3 regions of the Micromonospora sp. RV43 genome follow, and region 1 is predicted to be linked to each of the others. Evidence: riboswitches for the same ligand, from Rfam matches in the RefSeq annotation. Region 1 holds a riboswitch; each other region holds the start of a gene.
The links. A riboswitch is a leader RNA that binds a small molecule or an ion and turns the genes downstream of it on or off. The one in region 1 is predicted to bind cyclic di-AMP.

Region 1 (7,663 bases):
GTCGGCTCAGGGGAGCGCGGGGTAGAGCGCGGCCACACCGCCGGACAGTCCGGCCTGGACCCGGCGCGCCACGTCGTCGGCGAGGATCTCGTAGCTGTCGGACTCGATGCCGTCGGCGGCGAGCCGGGCGACGTCGGCCGGGTGGGCCTTCGGGCCGGGTACGGCGGCGGCCATCTCGGTGTCCATGTAGCCCACGTGCAGGCCCGCGACGCGGACGCCCCGGCCGGCCAGCTCCTGGCGCAGGGCGTTCGTCATCGACCACTCGGCGGCCTTCGCCGCGCCGTACGCGCCGACGCCGGGGAACGTGAACCAGGACAGCGCCGACAGCACGTTCAGGATCGTGCCGCCGCCGTTGGCCACGATCTGCGGCGCGAACGCCCGTACCACCGACAGCGTGCCGAGGTAGTGCGTCTCCATCTCCAGCCGGATCTGCGCGAGGTCGCCGTCGAGCAGGTCGGTGCCGGTGCTCACGCCGGCGCTGTTGACCAGCAGCGTCACGTCCCCGGCCCGCTGCGCGGCGGCGGCCACCGATTCGGGGTCGGTGATGTCGAGGCGTACCGGGGTGACTCCGGGCAGGTCCACGGTGTCCGGGTTGCGGGCGCCGGCCCAGACGGTGGCGCCGCGTGCGACGAGTTCGGCGGCCAGGTGCCAGCCGAAGCCGCGGTTGGCGCCGGTGACCAGGGCGGTGCTTCCAGCGATCTTCATGTCTCGCTCCGAGGTGTGGGGAAGGGAGGGGTCAGGCGGACAGCAGGCCCGGACCGGGCAGGACGGCCAGCTCGCCGGGGGGTACGTCGTGCCCCGCGCCGCAGCGCAGCCGGGCGTGCACCGCGGCGCCGCACTCCTCGTGGGCCACCCGCACCGCCGGGCCCGCCTCGTCGGCGGCGTACGTGTCGCCCCACTGCCGCAGCGCGACGAGCACCGGGATCAGGTCGCTTCCCTTCGCAGTGAGCACGTACTCGTCGCGGGTGCGCTGCCCGGGCTCCCGGTAGGGACGCCGGTCGAGCAGCCCGTCGGCGACGAGCTGCTTGAGGCGTGCGGCGGCCACCGGCTCGCTGACGCCGACCCGCCGGGCGAAGTCGTCGAAGCGGCGGGTGCCGAACGACGCCTCCCGCAGCAGGAGCAGCGTGGTGCGGTTGCCGACCACCTCCAGCGCCCGGGCGATCGAGCAGTTGGCGGTGGACCAGGAGTCACGCTGCGCAAGGAGGTCCGTCATGGCGTCGACGGTACCCCCTGACTTAAGAAAGCAGAAGTCAGCTACCTCACAGCTGGCCGGGGAAGAACCCGTGCCGGGCCAGCGGCTCGACGATCTGGTGCTCCTCGTACGACAGGTGCGACAGCAGCGTGTCGGTGAGCAGGTCCACCGCCTCCTGGAGCTGCGTGAAGTCGCCGGGCCGCCGGACCAGCTCCACGAGCGCCCGGTCGACGCTCTCCACCACCCCGTGGATCACCACGTGCTCCTCCTCGAGGCGGTCCAGCACCGCGGCCAGCCCGGCCTCTGAGCGGCGCAGGTGCGGGAAGACCGAGGCGTCCTCCAGCCCGTGGTGCTGGGTGACCATCGTGCAGTAGGCCGCGCAGTACGCCCCGAGCGTCCAGTTGTTCTGCCGCATGGTCATCTCGTTGAGCGCGGCCCGCGCCCGGCCCGGCGAGACCGAGCCCTGCTTGACCTGTTCCAGCAGGTCGCGCACCTGGGCCAGCTCCTGGCGCAGATGGTCGTGCACGTCCACCAGGTGCTGCCCGGCGGCCTGTCCCCGGGCCGGGTAGACGTGTCCGGCCGGCGGCGGCGGAGCGCTCGGGCGGGTGGACTCGTCCCACGGGCGGCGCGCGCTCAGGCGTACCCCCGGGTCGGGGGTGGGGGTGACGCCGAGCGTGCTCGGGCCGCCGGCGTTGGTCGGCTCGTCGGCGGCCTCCCGGGCGCCGCCGGCGGGCGTGGCGCGCTCGGCGGCGACCAGTTCCCGGACCGCGGGCGCCACCTCCTGGCCGAAGATCTGGATCGCGCGCGGCTCGTCGCTGCCGAGGATGAACGTGGTGATGCCGTGCTCCAAAGTGAGCCCGGCCAGTTCCTCCACCCACTGCTCCGGCGGCCCGGCCAGGAAACCGGCCGACGAGCGGGCGAACGCGCCGGTCACGTTGAGCATGCGGCGGATCGCGGCCGGGTCGCGCCCGGCGGCCTGGGCGCCCTCGTCCACGAGCGCGTTCAGGGCGGGCAGCTCGTCGGGGCCCTTGGGCAGGTACGACAGGGACGGCAGCCAGCCGTCCGCGGCGCGGCCGACCAGGCGCAGCATGCGCGGCTTGTACGCGCCGACCCAGATGCCGACCGGATGCGCGGGCGCCGGGCCGCGCTTGGCGCCGACCACCCGGTAGTGCTCGCCGTCGACACGGATCATGCCGCGGCTGCCGGTGTCCCAGACCTCGCGGATCACCCGGATCGCCTCGTCGAGGGCGTCGACGGCGGCGCCGGGGGACAGGCGCCGCCCGCCCGCCGCCTCGATCGCGTCCCAGAACGCGCCCGCGCCGAGTCCCAGCTCGACCCGGCCGCCGGTGAGCAGGTCCAGGCTGGCGACGCTGCGGGCCAGCACCACCGGCTGGCGCAACGGCAGGTTGAGGACGTTTCCGGCCAGGCGGATGCGTTCGGTCGCCGCGGCCACGTAGGACATCAGCGTCCAGGTGTCCAGGAAGCCCGGCTGGTAGGGATGGTCCTGGAACGTGACCAGGTCCAGTCCGACCTGCTCGCACAGCCGGGCCAGCGCCACGACCTGGTCGGGCTGCCCGGCGGCGGGGGTGATGAAGCCGCCGAAGGTCAGCTCGTGTCCGTGATCGGTCATCCGTCAAGCCCTCCCGTGATCTTGCCTGGCCCTGCCACCGTAGCGCCGCCGCCGGTAGCCCGGCCGGGTGAAGAGCGTCACAAGAAGTGGACGATCGTCGCAAATCGCTCCTAGCGTCGGTTTCGTTCGCAGACGCGGACACCGCGGGCCGGAAACGCCAAATCCCGCCGCCGTCCCCGGTAACCGGACCTCGCGCGGGAGCGGGGGAACCACACGTTCCACGGTGCATCGTCACCTCGGGGTGAAGCCGCCGCCGGCGGCCGGGCTCCTCGGCCCGAACCCGACAGCTCACCTCGTCGGCGTGGAGGAATCCACATGGCAACTGAATACTCAGCCCGAAGCCGCCGTACCGCCCTCGGAGCGGTCCTGGCCGGCGCCGCCGTCGGCGCCGCGAGCCTGTTCGGCCCGGCCGTTCCGGCCAGCGCGGGCGTCAACTGGGACGCGGTCGCGCGCTGCGAGTCGGGCGGCAACTGGAAGATCAACACCGGTAACGGCTACTACGGCGGGCTCCAGTTCTCCCGCGCCACCTGGAACGGCTACGGCGGCAAGAAGTACGCCGCCCGCGCCGACCTGGCCAGCCGGTCCGAGCAGATCGCCGTCGCGGAGAAGGTGCGGCGCGGCCAGGGCATCGGCGCGTGGCCGGTCTGCGGCAAGAAGGGCGGCTCGGCGAGCGCGGCGACCCGGTCCGAGCGGGCCACCACAAAGGCGGCCCCGAAGCGGGCCGCCACGCGCAAGGCCGCGCCGGAGCGCGCGGCCACCCGCAGGGCCGCGCCGGAGCGCGCCACGACGACGGTGGCGCCGCAGCCGTCGTCCGGCGCCGGGACGTACCTGGTCCGGCGTGGGGACACGCTGTCGGAGATCGCCGTGACGCAGCGCGTCGACGGCGGCTGGCGCGCCCTGCACGAGCGCAACCGCGCAGTGGTCGGCGACGACCCCGGCCTGATCTTCCCCGGTCAGCGGCTGCGGCTGCGCTGACAGCGGTCCGAGAACGCCCGGCCGGGTCGCCCCGGCCGGGCGTTCGCCCCGTCCGCGACACGCCGCGTCGACGGTGTCCGGCCTGCTCCCGGCGTCCGGGAGACGGTCCGCGACGGCGGTGACCGCGATTCGTCGGAGCCGGTTGCTAGTGTCACGATGCTCGGCTAAGACGTGAAGAAAGCGCGGATATGACCAACGACCCGTTCTCGGCGGCCGCGAGCATCGACGAGCTGCTGACCCGCACGCAGCAGGCGCTCACCGCGATGCGCTCCCGGGCCTCGGCGCACGCCGACGGCGAGCCCGGCGACCTGCTGCGCGCCGAGGGCACGGCCGCCGGCGGCCGGGTCCGCGCGGTCGCCGTCCAGGGTGGCCGGCTGGATTCCGTGACGATCGACCCGGAGCTGGCCGGCGAGCCCCTCGACGTCCTCTGCGGACACTTCGTCACCGCCGCCAACGCCGCGCTGTCCGAGCTGGACGCCCGGGTCAGCGCGTCGGCGCGGGCCGACGCCGACGCGCTCGCCGCCCGGCTCGGCAGCATGGGCGACCAGGCCGAGCTGTTCGGCCGCGCGATGCACGAGGCGGCCGCGCGGATCCACCGCGACCGCGGCACCGCGTCCCAGGGCGCGCGCCGGGCCTGACACGGCGAAACGGCCGGCCCGACACGGCGGGACGCCGGGCCTGACACGGCGGGACGCCGGGCCTGACACGGCGGGACGCCGGGCCTGACACGGCGAGGCGGCCGGCCGCCGGGAGGACGACGACCGGCCGCGCACGCCACGGTCAGCTCAGGGTGACCGCGGTGTCGTCGACGACGAAGGACGTCTGCAACGAGCTGTCCTCCACGCCGCTGAACGAGATGGTCGCCGTGGTGCCTGCGAGCGACGAGATGTCGAAGGACCGCTGCACGTAGCCGGTGGCCTTGTTCAGGTTGGAGTACGTGGCCAGCGTGGTGCTGCCCGCCTTGACGGTGAGCTTGTCGTACGCAGTGCTGGTGGTCGACTCCGCGCTGTCGATGTGCAGCCAGAAGCTCAACGTCGCCCGGCAGCCGGCCGGGATCGTCACCGACTGGCTGAGCGTGTCGGTGTGCGACGAGCCGTACCCGTCCAGCCACGCCTTGTACGAGCCGCCGTGCGCGGCCTGGCCGCTGTCGGTGGTGATGACGCCGGACGAGGCGCTCCAGCTCACGTTGCCGGACTCGAAGCCCGGGTTGGCGAGCTTGTTGCCGGAGCAGCCGCCCGACGGCGGGGTGGTCGTGGTGCTCGGGGTGGGCGTCGGGGTGCCGCCGGCGCAGGTCGGGTCACCGGACTGGGCCGGCACGCTCACCGCGTCCCAGGCCGCCTTGACCGTGTTGAACTCCGCGCAGCTGCCCGGGTAGAGGTTCTTCGCCGCCTGGAGCGTCCAGGTGCGGTACTTCAGGTACGACGAGGACGAGGTCTTCAGCAGCATGCCGTTGTACATGATCTTCATGGCCTTCTGGATGCCCAGGCCGGTCACGCTGCTGCCGTTGCAGGTCGAGCTGGACGGCTGCCCGTTGGTCGGGCTGCTGCCGTTGGCGAGCAGGTAGAACCAGTGGTTGCCCGGGCCGGCCGCGGCGTGCACCTCGGTCGACGGGATGCTGCTGGAGTAGCAGTTCGGGTCGCCGAGCGCCGACGGGTTGTACATGTTGCGGATCGGGCCGGAGCCGACCAGGTTGATCTTCTCGCCGACCAGGAAGTCCGGCGCGTCGTAGCTGGACGGCTCGTTGGCGAACCACTCGGTGGCCGCGCCGAACGTATCGGCCACGAACTCCTGGGTGCCGCCGCCGGAGATGCCGCCCGGGGTGTTGTCGTCGATGCCGTGGCCGATCTCGTGCGCCACCACGTCCAGCGAGCCGATCCACTGGCCAGCGGTGTTCTTGCCGATCTGCACCTGGCTGCCGTCGTAGTAGGCGTTCTGGTCGTTGAGGCCCACCCGGATCGGCCAGTAGCCGCCGTTGCCGTTGGCGCCGTTGCGGCCCAGCCACTGGGCGAGCATCTTGTGCTCGGTCTGCGCGGAGAACAACGCGTCCACGCAGCCGGTCTCCTTGTTGGTGGCGGTGCCGTTGCCCCACACGTCGTCGGAGCCGCTGAACGTGGTGTTGTTGGCCGCGTCCTGGCAGCTCAGGTTGGTGACGGTCGGGTCCTTCATGGTGTACGTGGAGCCCGACTGGGTGGTGTTGAGCGTGAGCGGGCTGGGCCCGTTCCAGGCGCCGGTGCCGGTGCCGCGGACGACGTGCTCCTGCTTGCGCAGGACCGCGCCGGTGCGGGCGTCGACGTCGACGGTGAGCCGGCTCGGCCCGTCCGCGCCGGTGCCGCGAACAGTGGTCTCCCAGGCCAGCGCCGGTGCGGCGCCGAGCGTGTAGACCACGAGCGTGGTGCCCTCGACCGCGTTCACGGTCTTGAGCTGGGCGCGCGCCGTCTTCGCGGCGGCGGCCGGAGTCAGCGCGGGCGTGATGGCGAGGGCGCCGATGGGCCGCTGCTGGGCGACCGAGGCGTACTTCAGGTTGCCGGCCGAGTCCGTGGCGAGCACGAAGTCGCCGCCGACCACCGGGAGGCCCTTGTAGGTGCGCTCGTAGGGCACGTACTGGGTGCCCTCGGAGGAGATGACCGGCTTCTGGACGAACGCGTCGTCGGAGCCGGCCTGCAGGTAGGCGGGGCGGTTCGCGACCAGGGCGCGGGCCGAGTCGGCGGCGGTCGCGCGGGCCTGCGCCGGGTCGGGGGCGGCGGGTCCGGGTGGCGCGGCCTGCACGGCGGCGGCGGTGCCTGCGGCGAGCAGGCCGGCCGCGGCCGCGCCGGTGAGCGCGGCGAGGCGAGGTGAGAGTTTCACGGGGGTTTGCTCCTGTTCTACAGGCGCGCCGCACGGAGCCCGGTGGGGACGGGCGGCGCGGTGGTGCGAGGCAGGGTGACGGCCGGTCACCGGAGCTGCCGGCGTGGCTCCGGGTCGACAGATCGACCGTCGCGATTCGCCGGGGGTCGGCGGCTCGCTGGTGCACAATCACACGTCGCCCGAGCCCGGAGCAATGGGTGACCTGGGCAACGGCTGACAGTCGGGCGCGCCGCCGCGCGCGCCGATTTAGGCAACCATGATCTTCAATAGGCCCTGATCAGGGCGAACATCGCCGACGGTGGATGGACGCCGGTGCAAATTGCGGACGTTGCCGCTGTGTGCGAATGGCGCGCATAGACGCGAGGCCGCCGTCAGCGCGGCCGGGCGGCGGCCGGACCGCCGCCCGGCCGGGTCAGCGTGGGCCGCGGGTCCGCGTCGGCGACACGGTGGGCAGCGGCGGCAGCGACGGCGTCAGCGTCGGCCGCGAGGTCGGCCGCCCGGTCGGGTCCGGGCTCGGGCTCGACGAGGACGGGCTCGGGCTCGGCGACTCCGACGGCGTCGGCGCGGCGGTGGTCGCCGGCGGAGGCGCCGACCGGGTCGGCTCCGGGGTCTCGCCGGGGAACTTCGGCTGACCGAAGCGGTACTTGTCCGGGTCGAGCTTCATGGCCGCGGTGGCCCGGGTCATGAACTGCCGCCAGATCGGCGCGGCGCCGGTCGAGCCGTACACCTCGTAGCTGCCGCCCCTGGTCCGCAGCGGCTTGCCGTCGGTGGTGCCCAGCCAGACGGCCGAGGCGAGCGCGCCGGTCCAGCCGACCATCCAGGTGTGCACGTTCTGCGTGGTGCTCTGCCCGGCCTGCCAGGTGCCGGTCTTCCCGGCGGAGTCCCAGCCGTTGCCCAGCTCGGCGGCCCGCACGCGGCGCAGCGTCCAGTCGAGCTGGTCGATCGCCTCCCGGTCCAGGCCCAGGTCCGTCGTACGGAGCTGCTCGGTCCACACCTCCTCGTCGTCCTTGGTCACCGACCGG
Region 2 (7,663 bases), on a different contig from region 1:
CAGGGTCACCGCCACGATGAACTCGTACATGTTTCCCCACGGCACGCGCCCCGCCGCGGCCGCCCGGGCGACCAGGCTGCCGGCCTGCGCCGCCGCGGCCGCCCCGACCGCGCCCAGGCCGACGACGCGCCCGATGGCAACCCGGCGCGACACGGCAGCCATCGTCGGGACGGCAGCCGCAGGCACCGTCGCAGGAACCGGTACGGCAACCCGCCGCGGTGCCACCTGGGCCGCGGCAAAGGCGATCACGGCCGTGAGGTGGCCGAGGAGAGCAAGAGTGAACAGATTGTCAGATAGAGCAGCCATCGACTCTCCACGAATGAGTCAACCCGCTACCGCACGCCCCGATCAGGAGGCGGCGGGCGGGCCGGAGATCAGAGCGATTCCAGCCGGGACGGATAGCCGGACGCGGCGAGCGCCGCGGTCAGCACGGGAGCGGTGACGACGACCGGGTCGGCGTCCACCACCGCGCGGCCCGCTGCTGCGGACACGTGCGCCCGATGCACCCCCGGCAGATCTTCCAAAATTCGCCGTACTGCGCTCTCCGCACGGTCGCAGCACAACCCGCGCACGGCCAGCATGTAAGTGACGGTGTCGTTCACGGCATCCTCAGACCCGACGAAGGGACAGCCGAGCTTGCTGGCCGACTGGCCAGGACCACGTTTGGCAGACTCGGCAGGAACGAAGGCCCGCGACGGCTACTCAGCCGGCCACGTATCAGGACGCGTGGACCGCCACGGGCTCACAACCGCAAACCGGTTCTACACCCGCGACACGCACAACAGTGACAGCAGCCGGACCGTCACAGGCCGGCTCACCGGCCGGTGACGCAGCCCCCGGCCAACAGGTAGCCGGCGGACCCAGCGCTGGAATGCCGCCAGTACGACAGCGCCGCCGATCACCAGCAACAGCAGGCAGGCCGTCACGGCCACGCTCCCGCCATCTGCCGGCGCATGATGCCCGTCAGTCGCCTCCGGATCGGCGGAGGCGAGGGCATCAGCGAGGCTGTTCAGGGCCGCAGACGCGTCGTAGGAAGCGAGGGAGGTCGTGGAACTGGCAGCCGCCGAAGGTGTCGCAGTGTCCAGACCCCTAGCGCACTGCAGCGCGTGCAGGACCAGAACCGCAGCGACGACGACCGCCACCGCGACAGCGCGGTAGCCGCGCATCGCACCAGCCGGACCGTCCCACGTCACCAGCGCAGACTACGACACTCCACGGCCGCAGCCGTCGTGCGGGTGCGGGTTCCCGTCCTGCCCCGGATGCTTATCTCAAGGTCGGCGAACCACTGCGTCACCACGTCGCGTTCGAAAGTCCCGTGGGCCACTCGTCGGCGCGGCCTGCATCGGGCGGTCGTAGCTGGACCGCCTTGTTCGGGCGGCTACCACCGGCTCCGGCCCGACAGCCCTTCATCCAGCGCAGCGGACTTTTTGTCCGACTCGACCATGAAGATCCTTCGTAGAAATGTTGGCGTGTCGGACCACCAGAGTGACGATCCCGCGGATCCCATGACCCGATGGCTCAACAGCCAGCCGCACGCCGGCGCGCAGCCGCGCGTCCGGCGGCAGGGTGGTCTGCGGTTTGCGTTCTACGGCCGGATGTCGACCATCGAGCATCAAGACCGGGTGACGTCCCGGCACTGGCAGCGGGACTGCGCCAGCGAACTCGTCGCCGGTCACGGGCTGATCGTCGCCGAGTACTTCGATGCCGGCTGCTCGCGCCGCCGCGGCTGGCGGCAGCGTCCGCAGGCCGCCGCGCTGCTGGCCGCGCTCCCCGATCCGCACCGTGGGTTCGACGCGATCGTGGTCGGCGAATACGAACGAGCATTCTCCGCCAACCAGCTGCAGCACCTGGCACCCCTGCTCGAACAGCACGGTGTGCAGTTGTGGCCAGCCACGACGGGACTGCCCGCCGCTACCTGTTCACCGGCCTGCTGCGCTGCGCACCATGCGGCCGAAGACTGGAATCCCACTGGATCAACCAGCGTCCGGGCTACCGATGCCGCCAAGGCCACACCAGCACCCAACAGCCCACCAACGGCCGACGCAAGATGCTCTACCTCAGGGAAGACCACATCATCGCGCGACTGATGGGACATCCCGGCCTCGCCAGCGACGCCCAGAACCCGCATGACCTGGCCGCGCTCCTGCACAGAAACAAGATCAGCATCATCTGCGATCAGGAACGATGTACACCGACCACAGGAGCCTCAGGCAAGTGAGCCCGTTCAACCCATGATCAATATGTGGAGATGTTGTGTCCGAGGGATTCGGACACAAAGTCACGGCACCCATGCTCAGCATGGGTGCTCATGCCGTAATCCTATAGCAGCGAGCGGCACTATGGAGTTTCCCGTGTCGGCGTCATGCCGTTATCGGTGACGCACCAAAGTCCACAGAGGGGCTGGTTCGGATTTCGCGCCGGCGGCCCCGGCCTGGCCAACCCACCCGGCATGCTGGACCTGTACGTGTTCGCCCCTGCCCGCCGCGTCGGGCGGCACCTAACCTGACCGCACAAGATGATCGGCTGAGCCATACCAGAGGGCGCACGACGTGCCGTCCTGCCTGCTACTGGGCGCGAACCGAAAGGCGACGGGCACCGGCTCGAACGAGCCGGTGCCCGAGGGCCGGAGATGGGATCAGGCGGAGTAGCCGCGGGTGGCCATCCAGTTCGCCAGGTCGATGGTGGTCATCCAGTAGGCGGCCATGTTCGGGTCGGCGGAGTCGGCGATCCGCACCGTCCGGCCGTCGTCCTTATATCCGACCACGGCGATGTAGTGGCCGCCGGGGAAGGAGTGCCAGCCGCCGTCTGTATCGGTCGCGGAGCCGACGGTGTTGGCGACCACGGCACGGCCGTCGGTGATGGCGGTGACCACGTCGGCCTGGAGCTGGTCGATCTGCGCCGGCGTCGCGGCCTGGCCCGGGATCATGTGCGTCCGGTACGGGTTGCCCTTGACCATCTGGTTGAGCCCGCGAGTGGTGTCCTCCGCCGAGTTGGTGCCGTTCTCGCCAGCGTTCAGCGGGGCGACCATCGCGTCCTGGGTGGTCTCGACGCCGCTCGCGCTGAGCGCGTTGCGCACAGCGGCCGGGCCGCAGTTCCAGTAGGCAGTCTGCGCCTCGTAGGTGTGGTCGAGGACCTTGGTCGACGGAGGCTTCGGCCTCGCCTTCTTGGTCACGTCCGGGTCGGTCGTGGCCCTGTCCTTCGCTGACGGCGACGGCTCGGCGGCGACGCGAGCCTCGCCGCGGGTGGCGACATCACCGAGCCGCGGAGCCAGCCCGGCGGCGGTGTTCCCCTGGCGGACGGGCGCGTTGTGATCGGTGGCGGCCAGCGCCGTGCCGACGCCGCTGGCGAGCACGAGCGCCGCGGCGGAGCCGGCGATGATCTTGTACGGGCGCTCGGTCACAAGACGCCGCAGCTGACGCTTCATGTGGTGCTTCATGTGTTCCTCCACGGGCTGGAGCGGCACAGGCCGGCCCGACGCGCGGAGGAACTCACGCACGTTGTGACTGGGCGGGGTGCCGCGGGGATGGGGAGCGCCCGGTGGGCCGGGCTGGGGGGCAGTTGCCGGGACTCACAGTCAGGCGAGTGTCGGCACCGCGATGCCGTGGAGGCGTGGGGAGTATCGGGAGGTGTTTCGCACGAGGCTGGCACTCCTTCCGTGGCCGCCTACCGGGTTAGCTGACGGATTCGGGCGGGAAGTACGCCCTACCGCGGGCCGTGGCTCGCGGATTCACCCCGGTGTTGCCTGGGTCCCCGGTTCATGAGATCACGATTAGGCGGGTCGGAGCGGCGTCGCCACTTGCGATCGGAAACCGCACCGGACGCGCCGACATTACCGGTGGGTACGTCGTATGCCAAGGGCTCCCACCTGCATAAGCCTCGAACATCGCTACTCTGATCGGAACCTCCAGTTACTCATGCCACTCAATGGGACGAGCAGTTATAGCGGAACCCTCGGGACGTAACCGGACATCGGAATGCTGTTGGCGCTCAATTGCTTGGCCGATCGCCGCATACTCACCCGAATGGCCGTTTCCTGGGCGGCCGTACGTAGCCCCACACCAATTTCAGTCACAATTCAGCAAACCCGGGCCGGCAGCAGCGGCGGTAGTGGTGGTACGGGCCGAGGCCGCGCGCAGACACAAGTCAGTGCGAGCTCCCCGTTACCGCACAGGCGTTCATGGAGATGAAGTTGGCGGCGCTCGTGACACCCGGCAGTCAGCCCGCGCAGACCGCGGGTAGCTCGACGTTCGAATGTCGACGTGGCTTCGACGAAAATCAACCCAATCCCGGCGGGCGGCGTAAGGCCGGATCGCCGCCCTGCCGACGGTTGGGCGCGCGCCGCGCGAAGCAAGTGGGAACCGCGTACGAGAGCATGATCGTCGCGCTGATCGCGGTGGCCCGCTTCAAAATCCGTCACCGCGGGGCCACAGAGCGACCCGACCACGGCTGACCGGGACCGCGGCAATGCCTCGCACCACTCCCGGCGCAGTCCGTCGCCGTTGCGAGTCGGCGATGCCACCATGCTGGCGCTCTCCCCCAACCTGACTTTCTGGATCGTCGAAGCTGACCCGCCCCTACTAAGGGCGGGTAGTAGTTGACCTAGGATGGCGACCGCACCACGTGGGAGCGATGTGTGGGCACCGGCCCGCGCCTCCTTGGCGGAAGGATCAACAGTGCCTTTCCAGCGGCGTCGCCGGGCGGCCTGACCTTGCTTGCTGCATCGCCGGGTCTCGCATGTCCTCAGTCGCCAGCACGTCGCGCCGCGCGCTGGGCAATTCGGGTGTGGCTGGCGCTGTTTCCCGCCCTCATCGTGGCCCTCGGGTTCGCTTCCCCTGCGGCCGCACATTTCAAGCTGCTCCGGGCCGTTCCGGCCGACGGCGCGCGGATCGACGGCGCCGTCCAGGAGATCCGGCTGACGCTCAGCGCCGCCGGCACGCCCACAGGAGCGGGATTCAAGCTTTCCGACGGCAACGGCATCGGCCTACCGGCCGCCAGCCACACGCCCGACGGAGGCCGAACGTGGCTGGTCCACCCGACCGCTCGCCTGACCACCGGCACGTTCAAGCTGCGATGGAGCGTCGCGGCCCCGGACGCCCACCCCCTGACGGGTGTCATCACGTTTACGGTGGCCTCGCCTCCCCCGACGCCCGGAACGGCCGCTAAACCCCAGGCAACAGCCAGCCCGCACGGACATGCCGGCCATGGTGGGCCAGGTGTGCCCCCGGCTTCGCCGTCGGCACACGCGGGAGGACACGCTGTTGGCCACACCGCCGACGCGGAACAGGCGCCGGTGCGGTTTGTCGGCGCCGTCGGGCGTTGGCTTTCCTACGGGGCGATCCTGCTCGGTGTCGGTGGTCTTGTCTTCGCGTTGACCACACTGGTCGGCACACGCAGTGACATCCGGGTGGTGCAGATCTGGGTGCGGACGGCGGGGCTGGCGGTGGCGGCTGGAGCGGCCTTTGAGCTGGTTGCACTCGCGGCGGTCTTCAGCGAGCAGGGCACCTTCGCCTCGGCGGCCAGCGCCTCGTCGGTGACCGCCCTCAGCCAGACACCGGTGGCCGCCGGCCTGGTCCTGCGACTCACCGGTGCGGCCGGTCTGCTCGTGTCCGGTTCACTCGAAGCGGCGCTGATTCGGGGCCGGCACGCGGTCGGGCGTCACTCCGTTCCGACCGTCGCAGCGATACCCACCGACTCCCGGAACCTGGTGACGGCTGCCGCCGTCAGCGCGGCCGGCGACGGCGTTCAGCGGGTGCGAGCGCGACCGGTGCGGCCTGTGCTCATGGCGGTCACCGTGGCACTGCTGCTGGGTTCCTTTCTGGTCGATGGGCACACCGTCACCGCGGAACCTCGGGCCGTCGTCGTGGCGGCCGATTTCGCCCACACCATTGCCGCCGCGGTGTGGGTCGGCGGAGTTCTTCTCCTGGCTGCCCTGTTGCTGAGCCGCGCCCGCCTCGGCGTACCGACGGGTGCCGCCGAAATGGCGGTGCGATTCTCCATACCGGCCACCGCCGCGGTAGCGCTCACGGGTGTCGCTGGCGTCGCGTTGACCCTGCTGATCCTGGAACGGCCGGGCCATCTCGTGACCACCGACTGGGGGCGGGTGCTTCTCGTCAAGGTCGCCCTGGTGGCGGCTGTTGCCCTCGTCGGGCTGTACAACAGCCGGCGCGTCGTGCCCAGGCTGGATGACCGCGCGATGGACGCCACTTATCAGCTACGCCGCACTGTCCTGGTCGAGGCGTTGCTGATGGTCGCCGTCGTGCTGGTCACCGCGATCCTCGTCAACGCCGAGACGTAGTCGGCAGCAGCGCGTGACAGGAGTCGAGGGCACCTCACCGCCAGGGCCGCCTCGCGTGGGTCGGGCGCTGATCGTATGAATGCGCCGGTGGATCAGTCGGGATCAGACTCATCCACCGGCGTCAGACAGGCGGTTGATGGATTCGGTCAGGCCGCGGGTACTGTCTCGGCCTCGTTAACAGGCTGTCGCTTGGCCGCGCGGAGGGTGAGACCGGCGGTGAGGGCGCCTGCGGCGGCGATGATCCCGGCGCCGACGAAGGCGGCGGAGTATCCGTCGGTGAGGGCGGGCAGATCGCCGAGCCGGTCGGCGCCGGCGGCGGAGGCGACCGCGGTCATCGCGGCCAGGCCGAGCGCGGAGCCGACCTGGTAGCCGGTGTTGACGATGCCGGAGGCGAGTCCGCCCTCCTCGGGGCGGGCGCTGGAGATCGCCGTACCGAGCGACGGGATGAACGCCAGCGACATACCCAGCGCCGCGACCAGCGAGGCCGGCAGCACGTCAACGGTGAAGCTGCCGTCGGGGCGGACCAACGCGAGCCAGCCGAGTCCGACGGCGAGGACCGCGAGGCCGGTGACCACCATGGGCTTCGGGCCGAAGCGGGCGATGGCGCGCGGGGCGAGCGCGATCATGCCGATCATGATGAGGATGGTCATCGGCAGCAGTGCCGCGCCGCTGGGGAAGGCGCTGTAGCCGAGGACCTGCTGCAGGTAGAGGTTGAGGAAGAACCACATCGGGATCCACGCCGCACCGAGCAGAAGTTGGGCGACGTTGGCGGCGGCGAGGTTCGGCGCCCGGAAGATCGACAGCCGCATCAGCGGCTCCCGGCGGGCCGCCTGGATGGCGACGAACGCCGCGAGGGCGACCACGGCTCCGGCGAGCACCAGCCAGGTCTGCCCAGAGGCCCAGCCCACCTCGGGGGCGCGGACGATGCCGTACACCGCGGCGCCGAGACCGATGGTGACCGTGAGGGCGCCGAGCACGTCCAGCGAACCGCGGCGGGTACCGCCGGCGGGCATCAGGGCCGGGGTGGCCAGCAGCGCGAGCGCGGCGATGGGAATGTTGATGTAGAAGACCCACGGCCAGCTGAGGTATTCGGTGATGACGCCGCCGAGGAAGACGCCCGCGGTGCCACCGGCGGGTGCCGCCGCGCCGTAGAGGGCGAGGGCCCGGGTGAGTTCCCTGGGTTCGGCGCCGAAGAGCATCATCAGCAGCGTCAGCGCCGACGGGGCGATCAGCGCCGCACCGGCTCCCTGTACGGCGCGGGCGGCCAGTTCGACCGTGACGCTGCCGGCCAGGCCCGCGGCGGCGGAGCCGATGAGCAGGACACCCCAGCCGGCGGCGAACATCCGCTTGGCGCCGAACAGGTCGGAC
Region 3 (7,663 bases), on a different contig from region 1:
CGGGACGAACCACCCGAACGCGCCGGGACCGGTGCCCACGGGACGTGCGTGCGCCCGCTACCCTGGTCGGCGGATCGGCGGGCCCGCCCGGTCGCATGGTTGGCCGCGACCCGCCATACAGGGGAAACTGGAACCCGGAGGTCCGGATTGGGTACGCCCAGGTGTGCCCAGTTCGCGAATTGCTCATCCCGGGGGGTGGCGACCGGGCCGTTGGAGGAATACTCTCGGTCGCGGCCCGCGTACTGATGAGGCGCCCGTCATGGGCGAGTGGAGGTGCTCGCGTGAGCCTGTCGATCGTGAAGTCGGTGCGGCCGGGTGGTGTCGTCCAGATCGCGCCCCGTGGGGAGATCGACGTCGACACCGCGTACGAGGTGCGGGAAGCGATCGCCGAAGTGCTCGCCAAGGGCCGTCCCTCGCGAATCGAGCTGAACATGCGGCTCGTCACGTTCATCGACTCGGTCGGCATCAGCGCCATGGTCGCCGGCTTCCAGACCTGCGAGGTCAGCGGCGTCAAGCTCGTGGTCACCGAGCCGAGCCGGTTCGTGCACCGGCAGCTCTGGGTGACCGGCCTGCTCGGCCTGTTCGGCGCGCCCGAGCCGTGGTTCGCCGACGACACCCCCGAGGTGCTGCCCGGCGCCTGAGCGCGCCGTCCACACCCCCTGCAGCCAGGGGACCTTCTACCCGTTGCCAGTCCGGCGTCGGTACGGGACGATCGTCGCGACGCACGACGGCGAGGGGGCCCGCTTGCAGAGCAGCGACAGCTTCAGCTACACCGTGCAGGCCCGGTGCACCCGGGCCGAAGCGGTGGCGCTACTGGGTGACCTGAGTCGCCAGGGCGAGCTGCATCCGCTGATCGTCCGGGTCCGGAAGCTGCCGGCCCGGCCGGGCGCGCTGGCCAGCTACGCGATCACCGACCGGCTGCAACTCGGCCCGCTGCACTTCCCGGTCACGTACCAGGCGGACGTGCTGATCGCCGGCGAGGACGAGGTGGTCACAGTGGCGCGTCAGCAGCCCGCGACGACGGTCCGCAACCACACCCGGCTGCGCGACGAGCCGGACGGCACGGTACGCATCGACGTGGAGATCACGCTCACCGCTCCGGCGCCACTGTTCGGGTACGCGTTCCGCCAGGCCCGGGCGGCTCACCTGGGCCTGGCGGCTCGTCTCGGAGCGACCCTGGAGGGCCGGCCGGCCTGATCCGGCCGGCCCTCTCGGGGCGCGCTCAGTACACCGACAGGTGCACGTGGTTGGTGTGGTCGCTGGACGGGTCGCCGTTGCCGCCGCTGTACGACTTCCACCCGCTGCTGGGCAGCCAGATCTGCTTGAACCAGATCACGTAGAGCACGGCGAGCGGGTCGGCGTTGCGCACGAAGTACGCGGCCAGGTTGTTGCCGTACGTCCGGTCACCGCCGGTGGCCACGCCGCCGAAGCCGTTCTTCTGCGCGGCGAAGTCACAGGCCCGCCCCTTCGGGTGCTCACCCGAGCCGCTGGGCCGGTGGCACGAGACGTACCGGGTGAAGCCCGCCGCCTTGGCCTGTTGCAGCGCGTGCAGCGTGCGCGGGGTGATGCAGCCGTTCGCCGGGGTCGGGTCGTTGACGCTGCACGACTCCGACGGCCAGGAGCCGTCCGAGTTGCGCGGTGCCGGCTTCGCGTTCTTGCTGGAGGTGCCCTGGACGCTGCCACCGCCGCTGCTGCTGCGCGAGGCCCGGTCGTTCGCCACCTCCAGGGCGCGCTCGGCCTGCTCCTTGCGCTTGGCCATCACCGTCACCTGCTTGCGCTGCTCGCGGATCTCTCCGTCGAGCTGGGCGCGGGTGCGGGTGGCCTCGTCCCGGGTGGTGATCAGGTCGCGCAGCGTACGGTCCTCGTGCGCGGCGACCTGCTCCAGCGCGGCGGCCCGGTCCATGAAGCCCTCCGGGCTGCTGCTGCCGAGCAGCGCCCCGGCGGTCCCCAGACGGCCGTTGCGGTACGCCACGGCGGCGATCTCGCCGACCTTGGCGTCGCGTACGGCCAGCTCGGCGCCGACCGTCTTGAGTTGTTCGTTCAGCTGCTTCTGGCGGCTCACCGACCGGTTCAGCGCGGCTTTCGCCTCCAGCCAGCCCTTGCTGGCCGCGTCGAGCTGGGCACGCAGTTCGGGCGTGCCACCCTCGTCGTCGCCGGGCGCTGCGGCGAGCAGGCCGGTCGCCGGCGCCGCCGAGGCGGGGGAGACCGGAACGGTCGCGACGCCGAGGGTCAGCGTCGCGACGAGCAGGGCCGCCAACCGGGCGGCCGTCCGTCGTACAGGTGCCACTGGGGGCATTCACACGTCCTTCCGTCAACGCCGACCGGGTTAGCTGACGGGTTCGGGACGGAAGATCCCTACCGCTGACGCGGATGCACCCCACGTACGTGGTTCCCCGGCTCGTCCCTGCGGACGATTAGGCGACGGCCGCCCCACCGGGGCCGGGTGGCGCCCGCGGGTGCGGCCGCGACCGAGACTACCGGCGCTGCCCGGGCACGGCTCCGTGGAGCAGTGCCACTAGGCGGGGCAAAACCGGCATAAGACTACATTAGCCACAGTGATTTAAGTGTGTCCTAATCACCACTCGGTCTGTCCGCACACTCCGGCCGACGCTCCGGGTTCGACCTGCAACGTGGCGTGATCGATGGAGAAGTCCTCGTGCAGGGCGGCCCGCGCGGCGGCCAGCACCACGCCCGGGTCCACGCCCGGATCGGTGGTCAGGTGCGCCGAGGCCACCTCCATGCCCGAGGTGAGCGTCCAGACGTGCAGGTCGTGCACCTCGGCCACGCCGGGTACGGCGGCCAGCCGGTCGTGCACGGCGGTGACCTGGAGGTGCTCCGGCGCGGCCTGCACCAGGATGCGCAGCGCGGCCCGGCCGAGCCGCCAGGTGCGCGGCAGGATGAACAGGCCGATGCCGACGGCGACCAGTGGGTCCGCCCACCACCAGTCGGTCACCGTGATGATCAACGCGGCGGCGATCACGCCGAGCGAGCCGAGCAGGTCGCCGAGCACCTCCAGGTACGCCCCGCGCAGGTTGATGCTCTCCTTCGACCCGGCGCGCAGCAGCGCGAACGCGACGATGTTGGCGAGCAGGCCGAGCACCGCCACCACGAGCATCGGGCCGGCCAGCACCTCCGGCGGCTCGCCGAACCGGCGTACCGCCTCGACCAGGACGTAGATGGCGACGGCGCCGAGCAGCACGGCGTTGGCGAGGGCGGCGAGCACCTCCAGCCGGTAGAGCCCGAACGTGCGCTGCGGGTCGGTGCCGGCGCGGCGGGTGGCGGTGATCGCGGCGAGGGCCATGCCGATGCCGAGGACGTCGGTGAACATGTGCCCGGCGTCGGAGAGCAGCGCCAGCGAGCCGGTCGTGAAGGCGGCCACCGCCTCGACCACCATCAGGGCGGCGAGCAGCGCGAAGGCGGCCCAGAGGCGGCCCCGGTGGCGGTGCGCCGCGTTGGTCACCGCGCCGCTGTGGTCATGACCTGCGCCCACGCCAACACCCTTCCTGCCCCGTACCGGCCAGGCCCAATGTATGTTCACATCGCTATGTATGCAACTGAACTATGGGTGACAGCCGGGTCACGGTCGGGTGTCCGTCAGGAGGGGTCGAGCGTGGTGAGACGCTGGGTGGCCCGGGACAGCGCCACGTAGAGCGTGCGGACACCCGAGCCGGGGTCGGCCCGGATCTCGCTCGGCGCCACCAGCACCACGCCGTCGTACTCCATGCCCTTGGCCTGGAGACTGGTCACCACCTGGAGGCGGCCCGCGCCGAGCCTGCCCAGCCAGCCGGCCACCTCGTCCCGGCGCGGCACCGGCGTGATCACGCCGACGGTGCCCTCCACCTGCGCGAGCAGCGCCTCGGCCGCCTCGACGGTGGCCGCCGGCAGGTCGGCGGCGGGCACCGTGCGCTCGACCGGCGGCACGCCCGTGGACCGCACCGCGTCGGGCAGCGGCAGGTCCGGGTAGAGACGGCGGATCTCCGCCGCCGCCACCGCGAAGATCTCCGCAGAGTTGCGGTAGTTGGTGGTCAGCTCGTAGCGGTGCCGCTTGCGCCGGCCCAGCGCCTGGTCCCGGGCCCGGTCCAGCTCCTGCGGGTCGCCGGTCCAGGCGGTCTGCGCCGGGTCGCCGACCACCGTCCAGGACGCCAGCCGCCCGCGCCGGCCGACCATCCGCCACTGCATCGGCGAGACGTCCTGCGACTCGTCCACCACCACGTGCGCGTAGTCGCGGTAGTCGTCCGGACGCTCCCGCGCCGCCGCGCGGGCGGCGCGCTGCCGATCGGCGTACGTGCTCAGCTCGCGCACGCCACCGGCGAGCTGGTACGGGTCGCGCTTGGGGCGGGCCCGCCGCACCGGCTTGCCGAGCAGCGCGTCCAGCTCGTCCAGCAGCGCGATGTCGGCCACCGTCAGCCCTTCGGTCGCGAGGCTCCGGTACGCGTCGCCGAGCAGCCGGATCTCCGCCGAGGAGAGGATCCCACCGGCGTAGCGGCGCAGCCGGTCCGGGCGGGCCAGCCAGTCCAGCACGTGCCTCGGGTGCAGCCGGGGCCACCAGGCCTTGAGGAACTCGCGGAACTCCGGCCGTTCGATGATCTCGTCCTCGAACGCGGGCTGCTCCGGCAGGCGTCCCACCCGCAGCGTGCGGGCCTGCGCGTAGAGCGCGGCGAGCACCGCGTCGAACGCCGCCCGGCGTACCTCGTTGCGGCGTGCCCCACGGGCCAGCGTCCGGTCCCGGATCGCGTCCAGCGCGGGACGTTCCAGGCGCAGCAGCTCGCCCCGGTAGAGCAGGCGCAGCTCGGCGGGGGAGTCCGGCACCGCGTCGCGTACCGCGCGTTCCAGCACCCGGCGCATCCGCAGCGAACCCTTCACCGCCGCCACGTCCGGCGGGTCCGTCCGGGACGCGGACAGGCCGGGGAACAGCGAGCCCAGCGAGTGCAGCGTGGCGGTCTCCTCGCCCAGCGACGGCAGCACCGAGGCGATGTACTCGACGAACACGCCGGACGGGCCGACCACCAGGATGCCGCCGCCGGCGTACCGGGCCCGGTCGGAGTAGAGCAGGTACGCGGCCCGGTGCAGCGCCACCGCCGTCTTCCCGGTGCCGGGGCCGCCGGAGACGATCGTGACGCCGTTGCCGGGGGAACGGATCGCCTCGTCCTGCTCGCGCTGGATGGTGGCGACGATGTCGCGCATGCCCCGGCCGGTGGCCCGGGACAGCGTGGCAAGCAGCGCCCCGTCACCGACCACCGCCATGTCCGGCGGCGCGGCCTCCGGGTCCAGCAGGTCGTCCTCGATCCGGGTGACCTTCTCGGACGCGGACTGGATCGTGCGCCGGCGCACCACACCGCGCGGCTCGGCGGGCGTGGCCTGGTAGAACGCGGCGGCGGCGGGTGCCCGCCAGTCCACCACCAGCGTCTCCGCGTCCACGCCCCGCACACCGAGACGGCCGACGTGCAGCACCTGCCCGGTACGCAGGTCCAGCCGGCCGAACACCAGCCCCTCGTGCTCGGCGTCCAGCACGTGCCGGCGCTGGGCGGCGTGGAAGACCATCGCGTCCCGCTCGACCAGCGCACCGAAGTTGCCGACCCGGGCCAGCCGGTAGCCCTCCCGCTCGGCGTCGGCCGCCGACCGGCGCAGTTCGGCCAGCCGGGCGTACACCCGGTCGAGGTGGCGCTGCTCGGCGGCGATCTCCCGGTCCAGCGTGGTCTGGTCGGTCAACGCGGATGCTCCTGTGTTCGGAGGGCACGACGGGCTGAATGAGGGTACGGGCCGCCGGCAACCGCCACGCCGGGGCATGCCGCGCACGTGGCGTACGTCAGTGCCGCTCGCGAGCGGAGACGCTCAGAGGCGGGTCGCCGGGCGGCCGGCCAGCACCCGGTCCAGCACGCCGGCGAGGGCGGCGTTCACCTCGTCGGGGCGCTCCATCATGAGCATGTGCCCGGCACCCGGGCAGACGGTCAGCTCCGTGGTGGGCAGCGCCGCCGCGATCGACTCGGCGCAGGGCGGCGGGGTGAGCCGGTCCCGGTCCCCGACCAGCGCGGCCGCCGGCAGCCCGCCGAGCGCGGCGAGCGTCTCCAGCCGGTGCTGGGCGCCGATCGAGGCGCGGAAACCGCCGATCGAGCGCAGCGTGGCCCGGGCCACCGCTGAGGTGACCAGCCGGATGTCGGCCGGGTCGCAGCGGTCGCCGAACAGCATCCAGCGGATGCTCGGGCGCAGCGCGCGCAGCAGCGCGTGCGGGGGCCGCCAGCCGCCGCAGCGGGCCAGCACCCCGGCGCCTGTCGTCTCGGCCAGGCGGATCAGCCGGGTGATCCGGGGGGAGAGGCCGTACGCGGTGTGCGTGTGCCCCTCGGCGGTGGTGGAGACGAAGACCAGCCCGGCGGTACGCGCGGCGAACCGGCCGGGGTGCCGGTGGGCGTACTCCATCACCGTCATCCCGCCCATCGAGTGCCCGACCAGGACGATCGGACCGGACGGGACGATCTCGTCGATCACCGCCGCCAGGTCGTCACCGAGCTGCGCGAGGGTGGCGTCGCGCAGCGCCAGGCAGCTCGACCGGCCGTGGCCGCGCGCGTCGTACGTGACCAGGCGGACCCGGCCGCCGAAGCGTTCCCGCAGCTCGGCGACCTGACGGTGCCAGCTGCGCCCGTCCAGCGTCCAGCCGTGCAGCAGGACGGCGGTCACCTCGGCGTCGACCGGCCCGGTGACGCTGACGTGCAGGCGTACGTCGTCGGGGAGCCGCAGTTCCAGGTCCGGCATCGTCCACCTCCCGGGCCCGCCGATGTGTGTCCACCGGATGACCCGGCGGTGACACCGGCGTTACCCGCCATGAGACCACGGCAACCGGCCCGGAGAGAAGATTCCCGTCCGGCCCCACGAGGTCGGATCGGTGACCAGGCTGGGAGGCATGCCGTCCACCAGCCCGCGCGCCGCGCTGGCCGAGCTGCTCTCCGGCAACCGCCGTTTCGTCAGCGGGCAGCCGGTGCACGGGCACGACGTCACCGCCGCCGCGGCGGTGGCCTCCGGCGACCAGCAGCCGTACGCGGTGGTGCTGGGCTGTATCGACTCCCGGGTGCCGTTGGAGGCGATCTTCGACCAGACATTCGGTTCGATCTGCGTGATCCGTACCGGCGGGCACGTGCTGGACCGGGCCGTCCGGGGCTCGATCGAGTACGTGGTGGAGCAACTGGGCGTACGCCTGGTGATGGTGCTGGGCCACGAGCGCTGCGGCGCGGTCGGCTCGACCGTCGAGGCGCTGCGCACCGGACGCCGGCCCGGCGGGGACCTGGCGTACGTGGTGGACCGGATCGCCCCGGCGGTCACCGACGTCGGGGTGGACGACCCGGACGCGCATCCGCTGGCGATCCGCCGCCACGTCCGGCGCACGGTGGCGGCGTTGCGCCGCGACGACCGGCTGGCCGGGCCGGTGGACGCAGGTGAGCTGGCAGTGGAGGGCGCGCTCTACGACCTGGCCACGGGCGAGGTGACGCTGTTGCCGCAGGAGCAGACGCGAAACCGCCCGCCGGGGTGATCCCGGCGGGCGGTCGCGGTGGTGCGGGTGAGGGCGCTCAGCCCTCGAAGACGCCGGCCTCGACGAGGCGCTTCTCGGTGGCGTCCCAGCCGTGGTCCGGGTAGGACGCGGCCAGGCCGTTGATCTCGGCGCGGATCTTGGCGG

Region 2: another riboswitch for cyclic di-AMP. It lies ahead of ABD52_RS03830 (C39 family peptidase); the one in region 1 lies ahead of ABD52_RS12915 (transglycosylase family protein).
Region 3: another riboswitch for cyclic di-AMP. It lies ahead of ABD52_RS05915 (hypothetical protein); the one in region 1 lies ahead of ABD52_RS12915 (transglycosylase family protein).

The regions. Positions count from the first base shown of each region.
Region 1 is NZ_LEKG01000040.1:32,017-39,679, forward strand. Features, by position in the region: gene ABD52_RS12900 (SDR family oxidoreductase) at 7-705, opposite strand; gene ABD52_RS12905 (helix-turn-helix domain-containing protein) at 737-1,213, opposite strand; gene ABD52_RS12910 (LLM class flavin-dependent oxidoreductase) at 1,260-2,822, opposite strand; cyclic di-AMP (ydaO/yuaA leader) riboswitch at 2,968-3,139, shown strand; gene ABD52_RS12915 (transglycosylase family protein) at 3,138-3,797, shown strand; gene ABD52_RS12920 (YbaB/EbfC family nucleoid-associated protein) at 3,986-4,435, shown strand; gene ABD52_RS12925 (M4 family metallopeptidase) at 4,578-6,641, opposite strand; gene ABD52_RS12930 (transglycosylase domain-containing protein) at 7,054-7,663, opposite strand, start outside.
Region 2 is NZ_LEKG01000008.1:46,796-54,458, reverse strand. Features, by position in the region: gene ccsB (c-type cytochrome biogenesis protein CcsB) at 1-306, opposite strand, end outside; gene ABD52_RS38010 (cation transporter) at 375-602, opposite strand; gene ABD52_RS03835 (hypothetical protein) at 762-1,193, opposite strand; gene ABD52_RS40580 (hypothetical protein) at 1,407-1,871, opposite strand; gene ABD52_RS40575 (zinc ribbon domain-containing protein) at 1,883-2,218, shown strand; gene ABD52_RS03830 (C39 family peptidase) at 2,636-3,436, opposite strand; cyclic di-AMP (ydaO/yuaA leader) riboswitch at 3,646-3,786, opposite strand; gene ABD52_RS38915 (hypothetical protein) at 4,178-4,450, shown strand; gene ABD52_RS03825 (copper resistance CopC/CopD family protein) at 4,781-6,295, shown strand; gene ABD52_RS03820 (MFS transporter) at 6,442-7,663, opposite strand, start outside.
Region 3 is NZ_LEKG01000015.1:6,066-13,728, forward strand. Features, by position in the region: gene ABD52_RS05905 (STAS domain-containing protein) at 282-641, shown strand; gene ABD52_RS05910 (SRPBCC family protein) at 685-1,197, shown strand; gene ABD52_RS05915 (hypothetical protein) at 1,223-2,296, opposite strand; cyclic di-AMP (ydaO/yuaA leader) riboswitch at 2,301-2,431, opposite strand; gene ABD52_RS05920 (cation diffusion facilitator family transporter) at 2,576-3,490, opposite strand; gene ABD52_RS05925 (AAA family ATPase) at 3,595-5,709, opposite strand; gene ABD52_RS05930 (alpha/beta fold hydrolase) at 5,833-6,747, opposite strand; gene ABD52_RS05935 (carbonic anhydrase) at 6,896-7,519, shown strand; gene ABD52_RS05940 (hypothetical protein) at 7,557-7,663, opposite strand, start outside.